DNA from 3 places in the Arthrobacter pigmenti genome. Region 1 is predicted to be linked to each of the others. Evidence: riboswitches for the same ligand, from Rfam matches in the RefSeq annotation. Region 1 holds a riboswitch; each other region holds the start of a gene.
The links. A riboswitch is a leader RNA that binds a small molecule or an ion and turns the genes downstream of it on or off. The one in region 1 is predicted to bind S-adenosylmethionine.
Positions count from the first base shown of each region.

Region 2: another riboswitch for S-adenosylmethionine. It lies ahead of metX (homoserine O-acetyltransferase MetX); the one in region 1 lies ahead of BJ994_RS09805 (aminotransferase class V-fold PLP-dependent enzyme).
Region 3: another riboswitch for S-adenosylmethionine. It lies ahead of BJ994_RS12935 (rhodanese-like domain-containing protein); the one in region 1 lies ahead of BJ994_RS09805 (aminotransferase class V-fold PLP-dependent enzyme).

Region 1 is NZ_JAATJL010000001.1:2,126,117-2,128,348, forward strand. It holds gene BJ994_RS09795 (cold-shock protein) at 1-109, shown strand, start outside; gene hisN (histidinol-phosphatase) at 262-1,068, shown strand; SAM riboswitch class IV at 1,183-1,297, shown strand; gene BJ994_RS09805 (aminotransferase class V-fold PLP-dependent enzyme) at 1,341-2,232, shown strand, end outside.
Region 2 is NZ_JAATJL010000001.1:1,024,862-1,027,093, forward strand. It holds gene BJ994_RS04700 (VOC family protein) at 1-607, opposite strand, end outside; SAM riboswitch class IV at 928-1,056, shown strand; gene metX (homoserine O-acetyltransferase MetX) at 1,072-2,223, shown strand.
Region 3 is NZ_JAATJL010000001.1:2,771,580-2,773,811, forward strand. It holds gene BJ994_RS12930 (aminodeoxychorismate lyase) at 10-879, shown strand; SAM riboswitch class IV at 1,032-1,158, shown strand; gene BJ994_RS12935 (rhodanese-like domain-containing protein) at 1,165-1,605, shown strand; gene BJ994_RS12940 (O-succinylhomoserine sulfhydrylase) at 1,598-2,232, shown strand, end outside.

The DNA of each region.
Region 1 (2,232 bases):
CGCAATCAACTCGGGCGGCTTCCGCTCACTCGAAGAGAACCAGAAGGTCAGCTTCGAGACCACCCAGGGCCCCAAGGGTCCGCAGGCTGAGAACATCTCCGTACTCTAGTCTTTAGCAGCATTTCAGAAGGGCACCGGCCATTTGGGCCGGTGCCCTTCTGTCGTAAAGGCCCTGTCTCGATATTCGTCGGCGGCGCCACATGACCACTGATGGCACTCCGCTCCCGGATGGCCGCCGTCCCACACGATAGGTTGAGAAGTATGAACCTCCAGAGCTACAACGATGACCTGCGCCTTGCCCACGTGATGGCGGACTCGGTGGATGACCAGACCATGTCCCGGTTCAAGGCCCAGGATCTGTCGGTGGAGACAAAACCGGACTTTACGCCGGTCACTGACGCCGACAAGTCTGCAGAGGAAGCGATCCGCGGGCAGCTTTCACGTGCCCGGCCGCGCGATGCAGTGCTAGGAGAGGAATTCGGAAGCAGCGGTGCCGGCGCGCGGCGCTGGATCATCGACCCCATCGACGGCACCAAGAACTTCGTGCGCGGCGTTCCGGTATGGGCAACGCTCATAGCCCTCGTCGATGAAGGCCGCCCCGTAGTGGGCGTCGTCAGTGCGCCGGCCCTTGGCAAGCGCTGGTGGGCGGCAACCGGCACGGGTGCGTTTATGGGGAAGTCGCTCGCGGCGGCCACCCGCCTCCGGGTGTCCAACGTGTCACGGCTGGAAGACGCATCCCTCTCCTACTCGAACCTTTCCGGTTGGCGGGAGCGCGGCAACCTCGATGAGTTCGTATCGCTCACCGATTCGGTCTGGCGCACACGGGCCTACGGTGACTTCTGGTCCTATTGCCTCGTCGCCGAGGGAGCAGTGGATATTGCGTGCGAACCGGAATTGAACCTGTATGACATGGCTGCACTGGTACCGATCGTCACGGAGGCTGGTGGCCGCTTCACGTCTCTGGAAGGCTCAGATGGCCCTTTCGGCGGCAATGCGCTGGCAACGAACAGCACGCTGCACAACGAGGTCCTGAAGAAACTCAACCCGGCCCTCGACGACCTTTTGTAGGCCTCCTGCGCCGAATACCGCCGATCCGCGGTATTCGGCGCAACGGATCCGCCGCCAGTAACCCTGTAACAATGCTGCAGGGCAACGCCAACCTGTCCTATGCTGAAACACATTGGTCACGAGTGCCAGCGCAAAACCCCGGTTTGCTGGCCGGCAACCCTCCTTCCGCGGTGGGGTGCCCCGGGTGACGACCAGGCCGCACCAGAAAGTGATGCGGCAAGCGCGGAACCTCCCTGAACGGCGGTTCCCTGAGACCACTGTGGGGTTACTCCATGAGCAACGCAATCCTAGACCAGACAACCTTGGTATCCGCCGATCCCCTCGCTCCGGTGCTGGGTGGGGAGCTTCCGGCTCCACTAATCGACGGCACCACCGTACGGTACGTGAATCTGGACTATGCGGCGTCGGCACCGGCACTCCAGGAGGTCAGCGACTACGTCCAGAGCGTGCTGCCGTACTACGCAAGCGTCCATCGGGGTGCGGGATACGCTTCACAGATTTCTACATCGCTGTACGAGAACGCCCGCAGGATTGTCCGGGACTTCGTGGGCGGACGCGCAGATGACGCCGTCATCTTCACGCGGAACACCACAGATTCCCTGAACCTGCTCGCCGGGTGCGTGCCGAGCGAGGGCGAAGTCCTCTACCTCGACCTGGAGCACCACGCCAACCTTCTTCCCTGGCTTCAGCGGCCGCACCGCAGCGTTACCGCGGCCGACACCGTCGATGCCACCGCCGTCGCGCTCGATCGGGAGCTCGCCGCCGGCGGGATCAACCTGCTAGCGGTGACGGGGGCTTCCAACGTTACCGGTGAGGTCCTTCCCATCGGGCGGCTCGCGGAGATTGCGCACGCTCATGGCGCGCGGATCGTCGTGGACGCGGCCCAGCTCGCTCCGCACCGGCGATTGGATGTGTCCGGGGATGAGATCGACTACGTCGCCTTCTCCGGCCACAAGCTCTACGCGCCCTACGGTGCTGGCGTGCTGGTCGGCAGGCCGGACTGGCTCGATGCGGGAACCCCGCACCTGGCCGGCGGCGGAGCGGTGAAGACGGTCAGGGTGGACTCCGTGTCGTGGGCAACCGGTCCCGCCCGTCATGAGGGCGGCTCGCCGAACGTTCTGGGGGCTGCCGCGCTCGCCCACGCAACGCAGGTGATCTCAGGGC
Region 2 (2,232 bases), 1.1 Mb from region 1:
TGACCGACATGATTCCCGGGGTTCCGTTGGGTGCGATCCAGGCGACGTCGACGTCGTCAAGCGGGTGGGTAGGAGGCGTACCGAGCCACTCAGTTACCCGGTCGGCAGAGCCGGCAATAGTAAGGGCGCTCAGCCTGACTGAAGCCGGCCGTGCCTGCGAGGGATGAATGGCTTCGGTGCCGTTGTCCCAGCGGATCATGTAGGGCACCTGCGGGTCCGAGATGAGGCCTTTGATGCCGATCTGCTGCCAGGTGAGCTCCTGCCCGTCCGGGAACTTCCGGTTGCCGGGAACGGCGCTGCGGCCGAGGCGCTCCTCGAACGGCGTGAGGTCATCAACCGCGACGCACCAGCCCATCCAGCCGCCGCCGGCCTCGGAACGGGCGCGGACAGCCTGTCCGAAAGGCGCCTTGTCCGACGCAGGGTGGTCGAGTACCTCAACCACCTCGAGGTACTGGCCGTTCACCAGCGGAAAGATCATGTTGCGGGTTCCGAATCGAGGGTGAACTCCACCCTTGACGAATTCGATTCCCAAAGCTTCGGAGATCCGCTCCGCCGTGGCAGAGAGACCGTCAGGTTCACAGGCGTAAGAGACATGATCCAGGCGCATGGCCCCATTTTGGCACTTTGTGATGGAGGCCTCGACTTAGGGTTACCTAAGTCACAGACGCTCCCGGGTAGCCCCAAGCTAAATCCAAGGTTTTGCGCGGATAGTTTGCCGGACAGGAAGACCGGTTCCGAGACCGCCGGCGCTTCCTGCCAGGGACCTTCGAAACGGAAGTCCCCCTTGAGTGGAGTCGCCCCCTTCCAGGGACACGGCGGCTCCACTCAAGCATGTTGCACGGCATTCCTGCTTCCGTCCACAGGCCGGAAATTCACCCCGGGTCACATTAGTTGCCCAATTCCGCACCGTCGGGTTTTCTTGTACCAGGTCACGAGTGACAGTACGGCGCGTTGCGCCGCCAGCCCCGGCTTGCTGTCCGGCAACCCTCCTTCGCGGTGGGGTGCCCCGGGTGACGACCAGGCGATGCACGAACGGTGCAGGCGCAAGCGCGATTTACGAAGGTGGCACTCTTGACAGGCACTACAACGACCCAGGCGCAGCCGCGGCCGGATCTGGACGGGGACGCTTCCATCCGGCGGTTATCTATCGGTCCGATGACGCTCGAGGCTGGAGGGCACCTGCCCGACGTCGTTCTTGCATATGAGACCTGGGGGAGCCTGAACGCGGATGCCTCCAACGCGGTCCTGATCGAGCACGCGCTCACGGGCAGTTCACACGTTGCACGGGGGGACTCTGAGGAGGAGGGCTGGTGGGACGGCCTGGTTGGCCCGGGCCGCACCATCGACACCGATCGCTTCCTCGTTGTGTCCATCAATATGCTCGGCGGCTGTTACGGCTCTACGGGACCTGCGTCCCTGCACCCGGATGGGAAACCGTGGGGTTCGCGCTTCCCGTTTGTCACGGTCCGCGATTCCGTGCGGGCTGAGGCATTGCTCGCGGATCTGCTGGGAGTTCCATCCTGGCATTCGGTGATCGGCGGATCAATGGGCGGCGCCCGTGCACTTGAGTGGGCGCTCATCTACCCCGACCGCGTCCAGCGCTGTGCAGTCATTGCATGTGCGGCAGCGAGCACAGCCGAGCAGATTGCATTCGCACAGGCACAGGTGCAGGCAATCCGGCTGGACCCGCAGTTCGCGCAGGGAGACTACTACGGCACCGTCGGGCCTGAGGGCGGCCTCGGACTCGCCCGGCGGATCGCGCACATCACCTACCGGTCCGAACCCGAGTTCACCCACCGGTTCGGGCGCGCCGCGCAGGGTGCGGAGGAGCCGTTCGGATCCCCGCTTCCGGCGGAGCGTGGCCGCTACCAGATTGAAAGTTATCTCGACCATCAGGCAGACAAACTCGTCCGGCGCTTCGACGCCAACAGCTACATTGTCCTCACCGAGGCACTCATGAGCCACGACGCGGCACGTGACCGCGGCAGCCTTCCCGAAGCGCTGAGCAAGGCACAGGCGCAGTTCTTCATCGCGGCCGTCGATTCCGACCGGCTCTACTGGCCCGCGCAGTCACACGAACTCGCGACCGCGCTGCCGGGCGAAGTGACGGTACACACGATCACTTCGCCAATAGGCCACGACGCGTTCCTGACCGAGATAGCGCAGCTTGAGCCCGCGCTGCATGCGGCTTTCTACGAGGACGACGACGACGGCGCCGCGTAGCACTCAGTG
Region 3 (2,232 bases), 650 kb from region 1:
CTGGACCGCATGACAGTTCTGGTGTTCCTCGACCCCGCAATGCCGGACGGCCGCATCGCCGACGCCTCCCAGCCACAGCTGAAAGTTACCGACACCGGCATTACTCGCGGCGACGGGATCTTCGAGACGATGCTCGCGGTAAACGGCGCACCCCGGAAGCTGCAGGCACACCTGGCCCGGCTGGCGTCCTCGGCGGAGGCGCTGGCATTGAACGTCCCAGCCTCGGACGCGTGGGAACGTGCCATTGGCACGGCCCTGCAGGAAGCGGACGACGACGGCGATCTTGTGGTCAAGCTCGTCGCGATCCGTGGGGTTGAAGAGAGCGTCGAGGGCGGCACGGAAGCCACCGCCTGGGTCCAAGTGTCTCCCGTTCCGAAGGGCCTTCGGGGCAAACGCCTCGCCGTCCTCCTCCTCGACCGCGGCTACGACAGCACCGCTGCCCAGCGCGCCCCCTGGCTGCTCATAGGCGCGAAGACCCTCTCCTACGCCGTCAACATGGCGGCACTGCGTTATGCCAAGTCGCAGGGTGCGGATGACGTCATCTTCACCTCCTCGGACGGCAAGGTGCTGGAGGGACCGACGTCAACCGTCCTCATCGCCCGGGTAATCGACGGCGTCAAGCACCTGATCACACCGCAACTTGAGAGCGGAATCCTGGCTGGAACCTCGCAGAGTGCGCTGTTCGCTGCAGCTCGCGATGCGGGCTGGGAACTCGGCTACGGGCCGCTCATCCCGGCTGATCTCTTCGCCTCCGACGGCGTGTGGCTGATCTCGAGCGTGCGGCTCCTGGCGGAAGTGGCATCGCTCGACGGTAAACCTGTAACCATGTCGCCGGACCTCACGGCCGAGCTGTCCGCACTGGTGGAATCCGTCTCCTAGCCCCACAAACGCGCCGACGATTCGCACGATCGTGGGGACGTCACCACGAACCCGCGCAACAGCGGCACTTTTGCGGACGCGCGACGCCGCATTACTGCACATTACGACGGCGCGTGGCAGAGTCGCCGGAGCCGGTGCTACGTTCAGTCGGGAGTAACGAGCGCCAGCGCCAAGCCCTGACTTGCTGGCCGGCAACCCTCTATCACGGCGGGGTGCCTCAGGTGAATACTCGGCACAAGGATCAGCTTTCGAAGGATCAACAGCGTGCACGCGTGAGGAGACACAGTGTCACAACAGTCAGCACATACGCCCCGGCCTGCCAATGGTTATGCCGGCGACGTCACACCCCGTCAGGCGGTGGAGCGGGTCAGCAAGGGCGCGGTCCTGGTTGACGTCCGCACCACCGAAGAGTGGCGCACGGTTGGCGTCCCGGACCTCACCGACGCCGGGACCGTTCCCCTGTTCCTCGAATGGAACCGCGCGGACGGCGCCCGGAACGAGTCCTTCGTCTCCCAACTGGACGGTCTCAAGGGCCGCGAACTGCTGTTCATCTGCCGTTCCGGAGTCCGCTCGGTTGCAGCAGCAAAGAGTGCCACCGCCGCAGGCCACACGGTTTATAACGTGCTCCACGGTTTCGAGGCTGACGGCGGCTGGCGCGCCAGCGGCCTGGCGACCACGGTTCATGCCCAGTCCGCCGGGGTCAAGGGAGGGAAGGCAGATGACTGAGTCCACGCCGTCGTCGTTCTCCCCCGCAACCCCTTCCGAGCCGATCCCCGGCAATGGCGGTTACCCCGTTGTCCAGCGCCCGGACGACGACGTCGCCGCCTGGGCGTCCGACACCCTCGCCGTGCGCGGCGGGCTGGCCCGCTCAAACTTCGAGGAGACGTCGGAGGCACTGTTCCTGAACTCAGGTTTCGTGTATTCCTCCGCGGCTGCTGCCGAGGCTGCGTTCACCGGCGATGTGGACCGGTTTGTCTACTCCCGGTACGGCAACCCCACCGTCGCAATGTTCCAGGAACGCCTCCGGTTGCTTGAGGGCGCAGAAGCCTGCTTCGCCACGGCGAGCGGCATGTCAGCCGTTTTCACCGCGCTCGGAGCGCTGTTGGCCAGCGGCGACCGCGTTGTGGCCTCACGAAGCCTGTTCGGGTCCTGTTTTGTGATCCTCAATGAGGTTCTCCCGCGCTGGGGCGTCGAAACGGTATTCGTGGACGGCTGGGACCTTGCCCAGTGGGAAGAAGCCCTGAGCGTTCCCACCACGGCGGTGTTCTTCGAATCGCCGTCGAATCCGATGCAGGAGATCGTCGACATCCGCGCCGTCGTCGAACTCGGGCATGCCGCCGGCGCGCAGGTGGT